DNA from 4 places in the Phyllobacterium sp. MT110 genome. Region 2 is predicted to be linked to each of the others. Evidence: predicted binding sites of a transcription regulator. Region 2 holds the regulator's gene; each other region holds the start of a gene.
What was found. The regulator LexA, encoded in region 2, represses DNA repair genes until DNA is damaged. The targets are predictions, from matches to a motif close to TGTTCNNNNTGTGTTCNG.
Positions count from the first base shown of each region.

Region 1: a site for LexA is predicted at 2,823-2,840, ahead of AC1Q5O_RS00885 (PA0069 family radical SAM protein). Genes of this name have one in related genera too.
Region 3: a site for LexA is predicted at 2,316-2,333, ahead of AC1Q5O_RS12215 (YifB family Mg chelatase-like AAA ATPase). Genes of this name have one in related genera too.
Region 4: a site for LexA is predicted at 2,720-2,737, ahead of AC1Q5O_RS13930 (helicase-related protein). Genes of this name have one in related genera too.

Region 1 covers NZ_JBXAFE010000001.1:176,888-181,595, forward strand. Annotated here, with positions in the region: gene AC1Q5O_RS00870 (F0F1 ATP synthase subunit B) at 1-238, shown strand, start outside; gene AC1Q5O_RS00875 (F0F1 ATP synthase subunit B) at 250-729, shown strand; gene rnhB (ribonuclease HII) at 798-1,457, opposite strand; gene AC1Q5O_RS00885 (PA0069 family radical SAM protein) at 1,595-2,746, opposite strand; gene AC1Q5O_RS00890 (glycosyltransferase family protein) at 2,895-3,401, shown strand; gene moaB (molybdenum cofactor biosynthesis protein B) at 3,405-3,947, opposite strand; gene AC1Q5O_RS00900 (4-(cytidine 5'-diphospho)-2-C-methyl-D-erythritol kinase) at 3,950-4,708, opposite strand, start outside.
Region 2 covers NZ_JBXAFE010000001.1:1,005,953-1,010,660, forward strand. Annotated here, with positions in the region: gene AC1Q5O_RS05245 (ComEC/Rec2 family competence protein) at 1-2,100, shown strand, start outside; gene lexA (transcriptional repressor LexA) at 2,094-2,813, opposite strand; gene AC1Q5O_RS05255 (GNAT family N-acetyltransferase) at 3,002-3,844, shown strand; gene AC1Q5O_RS05260 (substrate-binding domain-containing protein) at 3,849-4,708, opposite strand, start outside.
Region 3 covers NZ_JBXAFE010000002.1:133,476-138,183, forward strand. Annotated here, with positions in the region: gene gshB (glutathione synthase) at 1-338, shown strand, start outside; gene AC1Q5O_RS12205 (LysR family transcriptional regulator) at 335-1,234, opposite strand; gene AC1Q5O_RS12210 (MBL fold metallo-hydrolase) at 1,381-2,262, shown strand; gene AC1Q5O_RS12215 (YifB family Mg chelatase-like AAA ATPase) at 2,413-3,945, shown strand; gene AC1Q5O_RS12220 (transglutaminase-like cysteine peptidase) at 4,009-4,632, opposite strand.
Region 4 covers NZ_JBXAFE010000002.1:480,253-484,960, reverse strand. Annotated here, with positions in the region: gene AC1Q5O_RS13930 (helicase-related protein) at 1-2,563, opposite strand, end outside; gene phbB (acetoacetyl-CoA reductase) at 3,247-3,972, opposite strand; gene AC1Q5O_RS13920 (acetyl-CoA C-acetyltransferase) at 4,103-4,708, opposite strand, start outside.

The sequences.
Region 1 (4,708 bases), 830 kb from region 2:
TCAGACCGCCCGTGATGAATCCAAGGCCAAGGCAGACGCTGAAACAGCGGAAATCTCTGCTGCCCTGGAAAAGAAGCTGGCTGAAGCCGAGGCAAGCATTGCGTCCATCAAGGACAAGGCAATGGCTGGCGTCGGTGCCATCGCCGAGGAAACGGCGGCGGAAATCGTCAAGAAGATCATCGGTGGAACTGTCGATACGGCAAGTGTTTCCGCTGCGGTCAAAGCCGTGCGCGGTTAAGGAGAAGCATGATGGACGCAACATTTTGGGCCCTGATTGCGCTGGTTATCTTCCTGGCGCTGATGGTTTACCTCAAGGTTCCGGGCGTTGTCGGCAAGTCGCTTGACGGCCGCGCCGAGCGCATCCGCGACGAGCTGGAAGAAGCCCGCCGCCTGCGCGAGGAAGCGCAGTCGCTGCTGGCCGAGTATCAGCGCAAGCGCAAGGAAGCCGAAAAGGAAGCTGGCGAGATCGTTGCCGCTGCGCAGCGCGAAGCCCATGCTATCATTGAGGAAACCAAGCAGAAGACGGAAGAATATGTTGCCCGCCGCAACAAGCTTGCCGAGCAGAAGATCGCCCAGGCCGAGACCGAGGCAGTCAACGACGTTCGCGCTTCCGCAGTCGATATCGCTGTTGCCGCTGCTGGACGTATCCTCAAGGACAAGGTTGATGCCAAGACATCGGCTGACCTGTTCAAGTCTTCCTTGAGCGAAGTGAAGACCCGCCTGAACTGATTGAGGGCAAATGGAATTAGAGAAAGCCGCCGCGAGGCGGCTTTTTCTTTTGGGCGCGTGACCCCGCCCTAAACGTCCCGGTTCTTCAGCGGTGCAAAACTGAAACGGTGCAGGCCAGCCACCGGTCCGTGGGTTAGCATCGCGCTGCGATGAAACGCTGTACCGTAGCCCGCATGGGTCTCAAGCCCATAGGCCGGGTAGTGGCGGCCGGCCTGTGCCATCATCCGGTCGCGGCTGACCTTGGCGAGAATGGAGGCCGCGGCAATGGAGACCGAACGCTGGTCGCCCTTGATCATCGCCGTGCCGGGGCAGGGAAGGCCGCGCGGCACATCCCGCCCGTCGATGAGCGCGTGGCCCGGCAGGATGGAAAGGCCGCAGGTGGCGCGGCGCATGGCCTCCAGCGCGGCTTTCAGAATATCTGTGGCATCGATTGCCGGCGCGGCGACACTGGCAATACCCGATGCCAGCGCTGTCTGCAAAATGATATCGAACAATTCCTCGCGCTTCCTGGCGGTCAGGCGTTTTGAATCGTCAAGACCATCGGGAATCCGCTCGGGGTCAAGGATGACCGCCGCAGCGACAACAGGGCCTGCCAGTGGCCCGCGACCGGCTTCGTCGATCCCCACGATATGGAGCACGCCGTCGCGCATGAGCCGGCGCTCCGTCGCAAAATCGGGTTTGCCGGTATCGAGAGGAAGAAGCAGAGAATCAGAACGCAATCGAGCCATGTTGCGGCGAGACTCGCATTCGTTCTGATTCTCTGCAAGGCCCCGATGCGGATGGGGTAGGGCATCGGGACTTCCGTCAGCGGGATGGGGGGCGCTCGACGGATTTTCAGAAACAGGTCGAAGACCCGTTTGATTGGTTAAAACAGCGACAACTGTTCGCTGCCTGCGGTTGGCACGAACAAGTCGGTGCGCAGACGGCGCTTGGCGAGATTGATGCCGAGGCGCTTGGCGGCGATTTCGAACCGGCGTCCGATCTGCCAGGCATAGGGACCGTCGCCGCGCATGCGCTTGCCCCATTCCGCGTCGTAATCCTTGCCGCCGCGCATGGAGCGCACGAGGGAAAGAACATGGCGATAACGGTCCGGGTAGTTGCGCAGCAGCCATTCCTTGAAGATGGGACTGACCTCGAGCGGCAGGCGCAGGAGCACGTAGCCGGCTTCGCGCGCGCCCATCGCATACACGCTGTCAAGCACGCGCTCGATCTCGTGATCGTTGAGACCCGGAATGATCGGGGCCACCAGGGTTCCCGTCGGAATGCCCGCGTCGGAGAGTGCACGCAGCGCTTGCAGCCGCCGCGTCGGGGTTGAGGCCCTCGGTTCCATCGTCCGGGCAAGCTTGCCGTCCAGCGTCGTGACGGAAAGGCAGACCTTGGCAAGACCCTTATCGGCCATGCGGGCGAGAATATCGATATCACGCATGATCAGCGCCGATTTGGTGACGATGCCGACGGGGTGCTGATGCTCTTCGAGCACCTGCAGAATCTCGCGCATGATGCGCCACTTCTTCTCGATCGGCTGATAGGGATCCGTATTGGTACCGATGGCAATCGTTTTGGCGGTATACCCCGGTTTGGACAGTTCGCGGTCGAGCATCCTGGCGGCATCGGGCTTGGCAAACAGTTTCGATTCAAAATCGAGCCCGGCGGACAGACCCATATAGCTGTGGGTGGGACGGGCGAAGCAATAGATGCAGCCGTGCTCGCAGCCGCGATAGGGATTGATCGAGCGGTCGAAGCCGACATCCGGCGAGTCATTGCGCGTGATGATCGTGCGCGGCTTCTCGATCTGCACCTCGGTCTTGAAGGCGGGCAGGTCCTCGATTGTTTCCCAGCCATCGTCAAAGACATGGCGGGTTTCCGGCTCGAAACGCCCGGATGGGTTCATGCCTGCGCCGCGTCCGCGCCGGCGTCCATGGTCGATCCGCAACCCGGCTTCGTCGACCAGCACATTGGCATGTTCGGCACGGCCTTGCCCGAAAGCGGCCTTGTCCGCCTGCACCATGATGTTCATTGACATTCTCCTTGAGACCGGAGCGAAACCGAGTCGCTCATACCGTCGCAACATGAATGTATTCCTAGCAAATTATGAGAACAAATCAAGAACAATCTGCTGAAAAAGGATGATGGAAATTTCAATAATAATACTATAACTGAAATGAATGATTTCCGTCCTGATCGAAACCCGCAATGCCGATGAACCCTTGGCCAGAACGCTCGGCGGACTGGTGGGCGGAGCTGTCGAAGGTGTGTTGAGCGATGTCATCGTCATCGATCACGGATCGACCGACCAGACCCACCGCGTGGCCGATGCGGCTGGGTGTATTTTCCTGCAGGACCAGACATTGATCGACGGTCTGCGCCGCGCGCGCAGCGACTGGATTTTGTTCATCGAACCCGGTGCGCGGCTGATCGACGGCTGGATCGAGGCTGTCTCCCTTCATGTGGAACGCATGCAGGGGCCAGCCTGTTTCACCCGTTCCCACGCGCATCGGAAGCCGTTCTTCGCGCGGGTTTTTGCGCCCGGAAATCCTCTCGCCAACGGGCTGCTGATTTCAAAGCGTCAGGCGATGGCTTTGTCGGCTCCGGGCAAGAGTGCGGCGGACCTGGCGCGCGGTCTCGCCATGAAGCGTCTGCGGGCGGAGATTATTCCCGGCGCGTCGAAATAGCTGTTAGCCCCGTTTGAGATGTTCGTCCAGCCGAGGCATGATCTCGACGAAATTGCAGGGCATATGGCGGTAGTCGAGCTGGAACTGGAGAATATTATCCCAGGCATCCTTGCAGGCGCCGGGTGAGCCCGGCAGCACGAAAACGAACGTGGCATTGACCACACCGCCGGTTGCCCTGGACTGGATGGTCGACGTGCCGATCTTGTCGTAGGAGATCCGGTGGAATACCTCGGAAAAGCCGTCCATGCGCTTTTCAAAGATCGGCTCCAGTGCTTCAGGTGTTACGTCCCGGCCGGTAAAGCCCGTACCGCCGGTGGTGATAACGACATCCACATCGGGGCTGTTTGACCAGGCAAGCACCTTGTCGCGTATCGCGTCGCGGTCATCGGTCACGATGGCTCGGTCCACCAGGCGGTGTCCTGCTGCCGTGATGCGGTCGGCCAGCGTCGTGCCGGATTTGTCGTCATCGAGCGTGCGCGTATCGGAAACGGTCAGCACGGCAATCCCGACGGGTACAAAGGGGCGTGTCTCGTCAATGCGGGCCAAGATCAGTTCCCTTCCATAGTGCTGCTGGTGGCGACGATAAACCACGCGGGCTGGCTTTGGCGCAACCGCGTTGCGGCTGCATCAGCCGCCGCGTCATCGCTGTAGAGTGCAAAGCAGGTGCCGCCCGAGCCGGACATGCGCGCGAGCAACGGGTTGGTGTCCAGCAATGCCTGCATGCTTCCGTTGATCGAGGGCGCAAGCTTTTGCGTGGCTGCGAAAAGATGGTTGTCCGTCTGCCGTAGATAGGCGCAAACCTCCGCAAGGCATGTCAGGGGAGGCAGCGCGGGCAGGGGAGGATTGTCGCGGCGGGTCAGTGCGGAAAAGACCTGCGGTGTCGACACTGTCACCCCATTGTTGACGAGGACCATGGGCAGGCGCGGAAAGGCTGCGATGCGCTCGATCTCTTCGCCGATGCCGCGCGCGATCAGCGCCTCGCCGTGCAGGCACATCGGCACGTCGGCACCCAGCGGCAGGCCGAGTGCGGCCAGGTCCGTCAGGCTGGCATCGATAGCCCACAGGGCAGCCAGAGCACGCAGGGTGGCCGCTGCATCACTGGAGCCGCCACCGATGCCGGAGGCGACGGGCAGATGTTTCTCCAGATGAATGGCGACCGGCGTCGCCCGTTCGCCATACCGCTGGCGCAGGGCGTCCCGCGCCCGGAGCACCAGGTTCGTATCGTCGGCGGGAAGGCCCATGCCATAGGGACCGGACAGGGTGAAGGAATCCGCCGCCGCTTTCGTCACGCTCAGCCGGTCGCCGAA
Region 2 (4,708 bases):
GCACGTGAGCGGCATCTGACGGGGATGTGCCTTTCCGCCGCCGTGCTGGTTGTCATGGGCATGCTCTGCGCCAAGCTGGAAACGCTGCGGCTGGATACACCGATGCTTGGCTCCGCCGTCACCACGCGGCTGACCGGCCGCATCGTCGCGATCAACCGCGCCGACCGGGGCGGCTGGCGCGTGACGGTGGATGTCGTGGCGACAGAGCGCCCGCAGCTGCGCTATGCCCCGGCAAGGCTGGTTGTGTCGGCCCGCGCCTTGCCACCTCAAGCTGCCATAGGCAGCGGGTTGCGCGGTCTGGCGCATCTGCGCCCGCCATCCGGTCCCGTGCGATCCGGCAATTACGACTTTGCCTTCCACAATTACTACAGGGGCATCGGCGGCAGCGGCTTCTTTCTTGGAAGGCCGGAAGCAGCCTCTCTGCCGGAACCGGCCGATTTGACAACCAGAACGCTGTTTGCCGTCGCTGCGATGCGCCAGGCACTCACCGATCGTATCCTCGGTCATATACTGGGAGAAGCCGGTGCCATCGCCGCATCGCTCATCACCGGCCAGCGCGATGGCATCGGCGAGGCCACCAACAACGCCATGCGGCTGAGCGGCCTGTCGCATATCCTCTCCATTTCGGGATTGCACATGGCGCTCGTGGCCGGGATCGTCATCGGCTCGCTGCGCGCATGCATGGCTTTCTTTCCGGACTTTGCCGCGCGCTATCCCATCAAGAAATTTTCGGCATGCGCGGCGCTGCTGGCGTCGGCCTTCTATCTGCTGCTCTCGGGGATCGACGTGGCGGCCCAGCGCAGCTTTGTCATGCTGGCAGTCATGCTTGTCGCCATGACCGTGGACCGGGCGGCGCTGTCGCTGCGCAATGTTGCCCTGGCCGCCTTGGTAACCATTACCATCGCGCCGCACGAGGTGATGGGGCCAAGCTTCCAGATGTCGTACTCGGCCACCGCAGCACTGATCGCATTTTACGGCTGGTGGTCGCCGCGCAGGGCCGGCCGCAATACCCGGCGTGCCTCCCGCAGCGGCCTGTTGCTGCAACTGCCCGGCAAGATCGGCGATCACATCAGCGACATTGCTCTGACATCCCTGGTCGCCGGTTCGGCCAGCGCGATCTTTGCCGCCTATCATTTCAACAATACCGCACCGCTCGGGCTGATCGGCAACGCATTTGGCTTGCCCGTGGTCTCGGTTCTGGTCATGCCCTTCGCCGTACTGGCGCTGTTGCTGATGCCGTTCGATCTGGATTTCCTGCCGTTCGCCGTCATGGAGCGCGGCATCGAGCTGGTGGTGTTCATTGCCCATCACGTTGCCGCACTCTCGCCCTCGGGCAATCTCGGTCCGATGCCGCAGCCGAGCCTGATCCTGATGAGCTTAGCGCTTGTGATCCTGCTTCTCACGACGTCATGGTTGCGTCTGTGCAGCCTGCCGCTGTTTGCTGCGGCCGTCCTGATCATGGCACGCACAGCGCCGCCGGATCTCGTCCTGTCGGAGGATGGCCGGCTGGCCGGTGTGCGCAATGGCACGGTATTGATGATCAATCGCCCGCAGGGCGGCGCCTTCACGTTGAACAACTGGCGGCAGGGCTTTGGGCTGGAACAGATCGTCAAACCGGCGGGGATCGGCAAAGAGGCAGCGGAGGGTGTCTTCGAATGCGCCGGAAAGCTCTGTCTGGCGCGCGAACCGGGCGGTCTCATCATTGCCTATACGGATGATCCCGCGCAAAGGAACGCCGCCTGCAGCGAGGGGAATATTGTCGTGCTGGCCTTTGCCGGCGCGGAAACCGGTTGCCCCGTTCCGGGCCCGATGGTGATCACGCGCCGTGATCTCGCCTTGAACGGTGCTGCGGAAATCCGGTTCGGTTCCGGCGGGCAAGGGCAGGGTGACCTGACGGATCAATCGAAAGCCGGAGAAGCGCTGGAGCAAAGAGTGCAGTCGGCCCGTTTGACCTGGGCGATCGGTCCGCCGGACCGCCCCTGGAACAAGTACCGCATCCACTCCAATGCGGCGCGCAACCGGCCGGAGCATTCACGCAAGGCCCACGCGACCGAAGGCGTCCCGGACAATGCCGAACGGGACGCGGCGGCCGGTCAGTAACGGCGGATCAGGCCGACAAGCTTGCCCTGCACCCGAACGCGGTCCGGTCCGAAAATCCGCGTTTCGTAGGCAGGATTGGCGGCTTCCAGGGCAATCGAGGCACCCTTGCGGCGAAACCGCTTGAGGGTGGCTTCCTCGTCATCGACCAGTGCCACGATGATTTCGCCGGGGCTTGCGGTGTCGCCACGCTTGATGACAACGGTATCGCCGTCGAAAATGCCCGCTTCGATCATCGAGTCGCCCTTGACCTCAAGCGCATAATGTTCGCCGCTGCCGATCATGTCTGGCGGAAGGCTCAGCATGTGCGTCTGGTTCTGGATGGCGGAAATCGGCACACCGGCGGCAATCCGGCCCATGACCGGAATGCTGACATTGGCAGGCATGTCCATGTCGTTGGAGGCGCGCGGCTGCGGCTTCGGCGGCGCAACATTGCGTCCGAGACTGCCCTCGATGACACTCGGCTCGAACTTTCTCTGGCTGTTGAGGCCGGGTGCGATGGAGTCCGGCAGGCGCAGGACTTCCAGCGCGCGTGCCCTGTTCGCAAGCCGGCGAATGAAGCCGCGCTCTTCCAGCGCAGTGATCAGCCGGTGAATGCCGGATTTGGAGGCCAGATCCAGCGCATCCTTCATTTCGTCGAAGGATGGCGGAATGCCCGTCTCCTTCAGACGCTCATGAATGAAGAGAAGAAGTTCATGTTGTTTACGCGTGAGCATTGGCGATCCTTTAGCAGGGAATCGGAAAAACAAAACCAGAACAAACACTATCTGTTCCAGCATTGTTCTACAAGTGCTTAATATTCCGTTGCGGCAATGCTGGAAGCTTGGTTACGAAGCATGTGCGGGCAGAAATGCGCCCGTTCAGGGTACTGTTCCGTCGGTTTCCAGTTGGATAACACAATATCATGACAGCTTTCATCCGAATCGCCGAGCGCCGGGACCTTGGCGCGATCATTGACTGGGCAGCTGCCGAGGGCTGGAACCCCGGTTTGGACGATGCGGATGCATTCTGGGCCGCGGACCCCAAGGGCTATCACGTGCTTGAGGTGAATGGTGAACTGACGGCAGCGGTCTCGCTGGTCCGCTATGCGCGAGACTACGGCTTTCTCGGTTTCTACATGGTGCGTCCGCAATCGCGCGGTCTGGGTTTCGGCTGGTCGCTCTGGCAGGACGTGCTGAGCGGATTTGCCGGACAGACCGTCGGCCTTGATGGTGTCGTTGCCCAGCAGGAGAACTATCGGAAGTCGGGGTTTGTCTATGCCCATGCGAATTACCGTTATGGCGGCGCACCCGGCTGCAAGGCACCCGTCAGCGGCGATATCGTCGCCATCGATGCGCAATGGATCGGCGCCGTCGCCGCCTATGACCGTCAATTCAATCCCGAACCACGGGAATCGTTTATCCGTGCCTGGCTTGGCCCGTCCGGCTCCCGCCACGGCCTGGCCTGTATTGTCGACGGAAAAATCGCAGGGTATGGCGTCGTGCGCGCATGCCGCGAGGGGTGCAAAATCGGTCCCTTGTTTGCCGAAACCGAAGAGATCGCCGACCGGCTGTTTCAATCGCTCTCAGCAAAAGTCGGGGATGCGCAGGTCTTTCTGGATATTCCCGGGACCAATGGGGCCGCGCGGCGCCTTTGCGACCGGTACGGTCTGGCGCCGGTGTTCGAAACCGCACGCATGTATCGCGGACCGGCGCCCGAATTGCCGCTCGACCGGATTTTTGGCATCACAACCTTCGAATTGGGCTAGGCACTCACCGGCGCGGGGCGACGGGCGGACCGCTCGATTGGCGCAGGATGAGTTCGACCGGCCATATCTCATGGATGTTTTCGACCGGCTCGCCGTCGAGGACCCGCACCAGCAGTTCGGCGATACGCGACCCGGCGGAGCGGATCGACGACCGGGTGGTGGTCATGGCGGGGACCATGTTGCTGGCATTGAGATAGGGGAACACGTCGTCATGGGCGATCACCGAAACTTCCTTGCCCAGTTCATAGCCCTTTGAACGGATGGCGCGGAAAATGCCGAGCGCCGTCATCATCGAGCCGGCGAGAATGGCGGTCGGATGCGGCGTATAGGACAAGAGCCGCTGCGCCTCATGGAAACCGGTTTCATCGGAAAAACGCTCATGCACGATGAAGCGCGGATCAACGGCAATGCCGCGCTCGAGCAATGCTTCGCGATAACCCATTTCGCGGTGTTCGGAAAACGTGTGGCCCTTCAGCCCGTCAATCATCGCGATATGCCGGTGGCCGAGATCGATCAGGTGTGATGCCGCCTGCCGGAAGGCGCCGGCATTGTCGATATCGAGCCAGGCATGCGGGGCGGCGATATTGGTTCGCCCGTGCAGCACAAAGGGAAATTTCGCTTCCGTCAGCATGGCGACCCGCTCGTCCATCAGGGTGGGGCCGGTGACGATGATGCCATCCACGCGCTTGCTGGAAATCAGCCGCCGGTAGGCCGCAAGCTCGTCATTGTTGATGCTCGGGCTCATCAGCAGGTCCATTTCATGCTGCGATAGCTGCTCGGCCAGACCGGAGAAGAACTCGCTCGTGTGCGGACCGAAACGTTCGCTGCGGTCGCGCGGCATCAGGATGCCGATGGCGCCGATGC
Region 3 (4,708 bases), on a different contig from region 2:
AGGATGTGCGGGCCGGTGACAAGCGCATCATCCTGATCGACGGCGAGCCGGTCGGCGCGATCAACCGCGTGCCGTCGGAAAGCGATGCGCGCTCCAACATGCATGTGGGCGGCCGGGCCGAGAAGACCGAACTGACGGAACGCGAGCGCGAGATCTGCGCGCGCATCGGCCCGTCCCTGCGGGAGCGCGGCTTCATTCTCGTCGGCATCGATGTCATCGGCGACTACATGACCGAAATCAACGTGACCTCACCGACGGGCATACGCGAAGTCAAGCGCTTCGGCGGCGCCGATATCGCCGCGCTGTTCTGGGACGCTGTCGAGGCCAAGCGGCGCTAACTGCGCCGTTCCCGTTCCATCGCCTCAAGGATATCGACAAAGGCGCGCACGCGCGCCGGCCTGTATTTGGCCGGCGGATAGACCGCGTGAATGCCGCCGGCCGGCAATGACCAGCCGGGCAGCAGGCGCACGAGCCGGCCGGCCGCAACATCCTGCACCACCTGGTAGTCCGGCATGACGGCGAGCCCGATACCGGCGAGGACGCAGACATAGCTTGCCTCGGTGCCATTGGCGCTGACAACGGACTTGCCCATCACAACCACCTTTTCATCGCCTTTTGCAAACAGCCAGCGCAACGGTTCCTTCAGCGCCCCGTTGGCGATCCATTTCGCCGCTTCGAGCGCACCGGGATGCGCAACGCGACCGATCTGCCCGGCATAGGCGGGCGAACAGACGAGATGCTGCTCGAACGTGCCGATCCGCCGGGCCTGTGCGCTGGAATCCTCCAGCCAGCCGACGCGGATGGAGAGATCAAGCTCATTGTCGACCAGATCGAATTTGACATCGGTGAAGGTGAGATCGGCCTGCATCTGCGGATGGCGCTGCAGATAAAGCGCCAGAGCCGGCGCCACAACCTTTGCGCCATAATCCAGCGGCGCTGTCAGCATCAGGGTCCCGACGGGTGTTCCGGTCTCGGACGACACCTCCTCGATCGCGTTTTCGGCCTCGCGCAGCACGACGATGCAACGTTCGTAGAAACGCCGCCCCGCCTCCGTCGTCCGCAGCCGCCGTGTCGTGCGGATCAAGAGCGCCGAGCCCAATTCTTCCTCCAGCTTCGACACCTGATGGCTGACGACGGCCTTGGCGACACCCAGCCGGTCGGCGGCGGCGGTGAACGATCCCATATCCACCACGGTGACGAAATAGATGAACCTGTTGAAACTGACCGCGGGCATGACGCGCCTTATTATACGAAATAATCATACAGTCTGTCATTTTGATCGGGATTTTTCAAGAAACCCGTCCATGTCACTATACGCCCCACAGTGAGAAACGGAGCGAGGACCGAGACGTGCGAACCCTTCTGACACGACGCGATACGATGAAATCCCTTCTGGCAGCCGGTGCCGTGGCGGCTCTGCAGCCGCTGGGCGCCATTGCGGCCAGGTCCGCCCCCACGCTGGCATGGACCTATTTCCAGGCGGATGAGAACGGGTTCCGCCGCACCCCCGTGCTCCTGACCGGCGAGAAGGAAGCGATCCTGCTCGATGGCGGGTTCACGCTCTCCGATGGACGCGCGATTGCCGATGCGATCAAGGCGACCGGCAAGACCCTGACAACGATTTACGTCAGCTGCAGCGACCCCGATTACTATTTTGGCCTGCGTCCCGTCGTCGATGCCTTCCCCAAGGCAAAAGTCCTTGCGGCGCACGCCACCGTGGACGCCATCAAGGGCAACGTACAGGGCAAGCTCGACATCTGGGGGCCGCAGCTCAAGGACAATGGACCGAAGGTGCTGGCGGATGTCGTCATTCCGGAAGCCTCAGACCTGTCTTCGCTCGACCTGGAAGGAAACAGAATCGAGATCGTCACCATCAAGGATATGAAGGATCGCCGCTATCTCTGGGTGCCCGGGCTTGAAGCGGTTTTCGGCGGCGTGCTGGTTTCCTCCGGCGTCCATGTCTGGGTTGCAGACGAGCCGGCCGTGGAAGACCGGAACAAGTGGATTGCCGCGCTTGACGAAATGGCGGCGCGCAATCCCCGGATCGTCGTGCCGTCGCATCAGGTTGCCGGTGCCCCGCAGGGACTCGCGGCGGTAAAATTCACCCGGAACTATCTCGAGACGTTCAACGCGGAAGTCGGGAAAGCCAAGACCAGCGGCGAACTGATCTCCGCCATGAAGGCGCATTACCCCGACCTGCTCGATGTCTCATCGCTTGAACTGGGCGCCAAGGTCGCCAAAGGCGAGATGAAATGGGGCTGATGGCCCCCCGCTGAACCGCATCGCGCCGAATTCCATCCCCGGCGCGATCCGGCCGTTCTCCTAACGTTCTTGTCATGCCGCACAAATTATGATGAGGTGCCGTTATTGGCACTGTTCATTTTTTAGATGCGGTATTTTAGGGAACGATTGATGGTCACCCGCGCGCGCACCGTCGCATTTCAGGGCATTGAGGCCCAGCCTGTCGATGTGCAGGTGATGATCGCCCCCGGCAAGATGGGAATCCATATTGTGGGCCTGCCCGACAAGGCCGTGGCTGAAAGCCGCGAGCGCGTGCAGGCGGCGCTGCATGCCTCCGGCCTGTCCCTGCCGCCCAAGAAGGTCACCGTCAATCTCGCGCCGGCGGACCTGCCCAAGGAAGGCAGCCATTACGACCTGCCGATCGCCATGGGCCTGATGGCCGGGCTCGGCGCCATTCCCGCCGATGTGCTGGAGGCCTATGTCGTTCTCGGCGAACTGTCGCTCGATGGCACGATCACCCATGTGGCCGGGGTTCTTCCTGCCGCGATCTCCGCCAACCGGCAGGAGCGCGGCCTGATCTGCCCCGCCCCCTGCGGACCCGAGGCTGCCTGGGCGGGCGCGCAGATCGATATCCTGGCGCCGCGCAGCCTGATCAGCCTCGCCAATCACTTTCGCGGCCATCAGGTGCTGTCGCGCCCTGAACCGTGCCTGCAGATCAATGCAACCGATCTGCCCGATCTGGGCGATATCAGGGGGCAGGAAGGCGCCCGGCGCGCGCTGGAGATTGCTGCCGCCGGGGGTCACAATCTCCTCATGATCGGGCCGCCCGGCGCGGGAAAATCCATGCTCGCGCAACGGCTTCCATCCATCCTGCCGCCGCTGCTGCCGCACGAATTGCTTGAGGTGTCGATGATTGCTTCGGTCGCCGGCGAATTGCCGGGCGGCAGGCTCACCGACCGGCGGCCGTTCCGGGCGCCACACCATTCCGCCTCCATGGCCGCGATGGTCGGCGGCGGCATACGCGCCCGCCCCGGTGAAGTCTCCCTCGCCCATCGCGGCGTGCTGTTTCTGGATGAATTTCCCGAATTCGCGCCCCAGGTGCTCGACTCCCTGCGCCAGCCACTGGAAAGCGGAGAATGCGTGATCGCCCGCGCCAATCACCGTATTTCCTATCCGGCGCAAATCCAGCTCGTCGCCGCCATGAACCCCTGCCGCTGCGGCATGGCCGGAGAACCGGGACACCGCTGCGCCCGGGGGCCACGCTGCCGCCAGGATTACCAGGCCCGCATTTCGGGTCCGCTGCTTGATCGCATCGACCTACGCATCGACGTTCCCGCCGTCAGCGCCGCCGATCTCATCCGCCGCCCCGTTGCCGAAAGCAGCGCATCGGTCGCACTGCGCGTTGCTCGCGCCCGGGACCTGCAGAGACGCCGCTACGAACAAATGGGATCGCCCGCCGTGACAGTGAACGCCCATTGCCCCGCGGCGTTGATCGAGGAGGTTTCCCGGCCAGACAAGCCCGGCCAGGCACTGCTGCAGCAGGCTGCCGAACAGATGCGCTTTTCCGCACGCGGCTATCACCGGATTCTCAAGGTGGCGCGGACATTGGCCGACCTTGACGGGGCCGAAGCCGTCGGGCGCATTCACGTGGCTGAGGCCATTTCCTACCGGATGGCACAGGACGCAGCCAACGAGGCAGCGTGAAATGTACAAAAGCAAATGCCGGACCTTCGCGGTCCGGCATGTCTTGATTGCCTTGGTGACGGTTTAGTGAACCGAGCCGACCAGGATATTGCTTGGGGCTTCGATGCTGACCCAGCGGCCGGTATTGTTCGTGGCCTGGCGCTTCAGGTAGGTGTACTCGGTTTCCGACCAGTTCTTGACGCTGTCGGCAAGGTTGTCGAGGATGAAATCGCCGGTATCGGTGCGCACCGTCAGAACCGCATGGCCTTCGCCATCGGGCTTGCGCACAACGGTGATCAGCAGATCGGCCGGGGAAACGCCCGCCTGCATCAGTTCACGGCGCTTTTCCAGGACATAGTCTTCGCAATCGCCGACATTGCCGACCTTGTCGGGATAGCCCCAGTATTCCTCGACGCCGTAAATTTCCATGTCCGTCAATGGCTTGACCGTCTGATTCACGTGGCTGTTAACGTTGACGATCAGCTCCCAGAAATCACGCGTCATCTTGGCCGGCGCAACATTGCGGCTGCGGATCGAGCACTCATCCGGCAGGCGCTTGCAGAATTCATAATGGCCGATCGGCTGGGATGTCAGACCGCCGGTCTGCATGAAAGCTTCAGCTGCGGAGGCGGAATTTGCGATGAGTGCGCCAGCGAAAAGTGCCGCCGCAACCCCCATCGACCTCAAAATCTTTATCGCTCCGAACATGCTTTACTCCGAACCCAACCAGCCTTCGTTAACAAAACGTTAATGGCCGGGAGGGATATGAGTCAATCACAATGGC
Region 4 (4,708 bases), on a different contig from region 2:
CCGGCACGGATTTGGTGCCTTCCGACGCAACGGCAGCCGTTTCCTGCGGGGCAGGCGCCTGGGCAACCGCATCGAGTTCGGCAACCTTGGCCGACACAACGGCTGCATCGGTTGCTTCCGAGCGGTAGCCGAGATTCTTCAGGATTTCTTCCATATCGTCGGCTGTTGCGCCGAGAATGGACATCATGGCCGGGGTGACGACGAAACGCGTGCCGTCATAGGCACCGTCGGGTCGTGTTCCGCTTCCCGGCTTCCATGCCAGTGCCGGACGGATGAGATCGGCCAGACGCTCGAGAATATCGATGCGCACGGCGCGGCGTCCGAGCAGCCGGTAGCCCGCAAGGCGGTAGAAGGCCGGATCGAAGGCCGGATCGGTGACAACCGACGTGCGGCCTGCGGACAGCACCTGCACCACATCGCCATAGCCGGGACGATCCTTGGCATCTTCCTTGAGTGCCCACAGCAGCGTTAGCAGACCTGCAGGCGCCGGTTTGAGCAATGCAGGCAGGAAGACGTGGTAGGCGCCGAAGCGCACGCCCAAACGGCGCAGGGCCGCGCGCGAATCCTGATCGAGACCGCGGACATCCTCAGCCACATCACGGCGCTGCAGCACGCCAAAATTTTCGACGAGCTGGAACGCCAGTCCCCGCGTGATCCCGACCAGCGCATCCGCGTTGGCAAGATCAACCAGCGGCTTGAGCACCGTATCCACATGATGGGCAAGGAAACGGTCAACCCGCGCGGCGACCTTGTCGCGTGCCGGTCCCGTCAACTGCTCGTCGGCCAGCAGCACCGCACGGGGCTTCAATGGCTGCTCGCCTGAGACGACCGAGGCGACCGGAGCGCCAATCCAGCGCAGCGTCCCGTCCGATCCCAGGGCAAAGTCGCCGTTCGCGGAAGCGGCAAAGCGCTCGGCGCGATTGTCGAACTCTGTCGCCAAGGCTTTTTGTGCAGCGGCCTTCACGGCTTTTGCATCGGTTCCATCGATCTGGCTGTCCGTGGTGAAACGGAATCCATCCAAACGTCCAACATGGTGCCCTTCGACAACAACGTCCCCGGCAGGGCTAATTTCGGCTTCTAGCATTGTATTCTCTCTCAGGCGCCTCATAAGCACGCTTGTCCTGCGGTCTACGAAGCGTTTCGTCAACCGTTCATGCAGTGCATCTGATAATCTGTCCTCAATTTCACGCGTCTTTTCTTGCCAATGTGCCTGATCTGCCAGCCATCCGGGCCGATGCGACACAAAAGTCCAAGTTCTGATCTGGGCAATCCGCCGCGACAAAGCATCGATATCGCCATCGGTCGTATCAGCCCGGTGCACCTGTTCGCCCATGTATGTTTCGTTAACATGACCATGTTCGACGAGATCTGTATAGATCGATGCAATAATATCCGCATGCTGCGCCGGCGCAATTTTGCGGTAATCCGGCAACGCACAGGCATCCCACAGGAGGGCCACCCGTTCCGGCGTGTTGGCCAGCGGCGCGATATCCGGATCTTTCGACAGATATTCGAGCGCCTGCTGATCCACCGCAGGCAGTGCCCGGGTCAATCCCTCCACCGGTGCGGGCGTGTCGATCGACCGTCTCAGTGCATCGAGGCTGGAGAAATCAAACCGGGCGGTGCGCCATTGCAAGATCTTGACGGAATCGAAGGCATGCGATTCCACGCGCTGCACCAGTTCTTCTGAAAAACCGGAGACCTGCCCTGTAACGCCAAACGTGCCATCGCGCAGGTGCCGCCCGGCGCGCCCGGCGATCTGGCCGATTTCGCCCGGCGACAGATCGCGGAACTGATAGCCGTCAAACTTGCGGTCCTGCGCAAAAGCCACGTGATCGACATCGAGGTTGAGCCCCATGCCGATGGCATCGGTGGCGACCAGATAATCCACATCGCCCGACTGATAGAGATCCACCTGGGCATTGCGGGTGCGCGGGCTCAATGCCCCCATGACCACGGCGGCGCCGCCATTCTGGCGGCGGATCAGTTCGGCGATGGAATAAACCTCGTCCGCGGCAAAGGCCACGATGGCGGTGCGCGGCGGCAGGCGCGTGATCTTCTTCGAGCCGGCATAGGTCAGATTGGACAGGCGCGGACGCGTGACGACGGAGATGCCGCGCAGCAGCTTTTCCAGTATGCCGCGCATGGTGGCCGCACCAAGCAGCAAGGTTTCCTGACGGCCCCGCAGATGCAGGATGCGGTCGGTAAAGATGTGGCCACGCTCCAGATCGTTGGCAAGCTGGACCTCGTCGATGGCAACGAAATCCATATCCGTCTGGCGCGGCATCGCTTCGACGGTACACACCGCATAGCGCGCGCCGGGCGGCATGATCTTTTCCTCACCGGTGATCAGCGCGACATTGGCAAGCCCTACCCGTTCGGCAACACGGTTGTAGACTTCGCGCGCCAGCAGGCGCAGCGGCAGGCCGATCATGCCCGTCTGGTGCGCCAGCATCCGCTCAATGGCGAGGTGAGTCTTCCCCGTGTTCGTCGGCCCCAGAACGGCGGTGACGTCACGACCGCTCAGGATCAAGGGAAGTTCGGGAGTAGGCATAAGGTTCATCAAAAATATCCAACACCGGCACGACGGCCTTACCAGAACCAGCAAGGCATGCCGGGCATGCACTATCCGATAGCATTATCGGCATCAGACAGAAAGTATGCGGCGACCTCAAGATAAACAATTGCGAACCGATTCACGGAGTGTTCCATTAAGAAACAGAACGCGAGCAGAACGAATCAGCGACGAATCAGCTATAGGATCAGATTCCTGCTTTGTTCACGGCCACATCTAGCTTTCCCGGGTGCGAGTCGCACAAGATGCTGAATCAGCGGGAACAGGATTTCAACGAATCGGCTCATCACCGTTAACCTTTGGCTTTTCCGCACAAAAACGGGCAGTCCGCCGTCAACCGATTTTTTGCTCTGTTAAGAAAATCGCAATATTTCCTTATAGTTAGTTAAGGAATCCAAGGTCCGGGCGCCCCGTTTCATTAACACTCCGATCAAAGGAAGAACGAATCAGCGACGAATCAGCGCTTTGTCCATTTTCCTGTTTTGTTCACGGCTACATCTTGTGCTGAAGGCGCGGGAGTCGCACCAATCCCCGAACGCACGGGAAGGAAATAGGACAAGATTCAGGAAACGCCGTTAACCTTTGGCCGCGAATATCGGGAATCGCCGCCGCACAAAACAAAAACGCCGCCGGCTGTTTCCAGCCCGCGGCGTCTTTTGATTTGCTTCCGATCAGCTGAAATACTGCCCGCCATTGGCTGTCAGCGTCGAGCCGGTGATGAAGCCGGCATCGTCAGAGGCGAGGAACACCACGCAGCGCGCGATTTCTTCCGGTTCGCCCAGACGTCCGACCGGGATTTGCGGAATGATGCGCTCGTTGAGCACCTTCTCGTCGATGGCCCGAACCATTTCCGTGCCGATATAACCGGGACAGATGGCATTGACCGTAATGCCGGCGCGCGCACCCTCCTGCGCCAGCGCCTTGGTAAAGCCGATATCCCCGGCCTTGGCCGCGGAATAATTGGCTTGCCCGGCCTGGCCCTTTTGTCCGTTGATCGAGGAAATATTGATCACGCGGCCGAATTTGCGGTCACGCATGCCGGTCCATACCGGATGGGTCATGTTGAACAGGCCGGTCAGATTGGTGTTGATCACTTCGCCCCATTGGCCTGGGGTCATCTTGTGGAACATGGCATCACGGGTGATGCCCGCATTGTTGACCAGCACGGCGACGGGGCCGTGATCGGCCTCGATCCTGGCAATACCGGCAGCGCATTCTTCATAGTTGGAAACATCCCACTTGTAGGTGGCAATACCGGTCTTTTCCGTGAATTTCTTCGCCGCGTCGTCATTGCCGGCGTAATTTGCCGCGACCTTGTACCCTGCCGCTTTCAGGGCCACGGATATGGCTGCGCCGATACCACGTGTTCCGCCCGTAACGATTGCCGTTTTGGTCATATTTCCCCTCCCTAATTCATGTTGGATCAAAGTTAGTGTTGTTGAAAAAGAGACGTGGCAGCAGCCTGGAAATTTAGTGCTGCCGGAACACGGGTTCGGCAAAGGCCGAACCCGTGTTCATTCTTGCAGATCAGTCCTTGACGCGCTCAACGCACAGGGCAATGCCCATGCCGCCGCCAATGCACAGCGTGGCAAGGCCCTTTGTGCCATTGCGGCGCTTCAATTCATAAAGCAGCGTGTTGAGCACCCGGGCACCGGATGCGCCGATGGGATGACCGATGGCAATGGCACCGCCATTGACATTGACGATGTCGGGATTGAGCCCGAGATCCTTGTTGACGGAAAGCGCCTGCGCCGCAAAGGCTTCGTTGGCTTCGACCAGATCGAGGTCCTCCACCTTCCATCCGGCCCGCTCCAGGGCCTTGCGTGACGCGGGGATTGGACCTGTGCCCATGATGGCAGGGTCGACACCGGCCGTTGCCCAGGAAACGATGCGGGCCAGCGGCTTGACATTGCGGCGCTTGGCCTCGTCCTCGCTCATGAGCACCACGGCAGCCGCGCCATCATTGAGGCCGGAGGCATTGCCTGCGGTAACGGTGCCTTCCTTGTCGAAAGCGGGCTTCAGCTTGGCAAGGGAGTCGAGTGTCGCGCCGTGACGGATATACTCGTCATCCGCAACGATCACGTCGCCCTTGCGGGTCTTGACCGTGAACGGCACGATTTCATCCTTGAACTT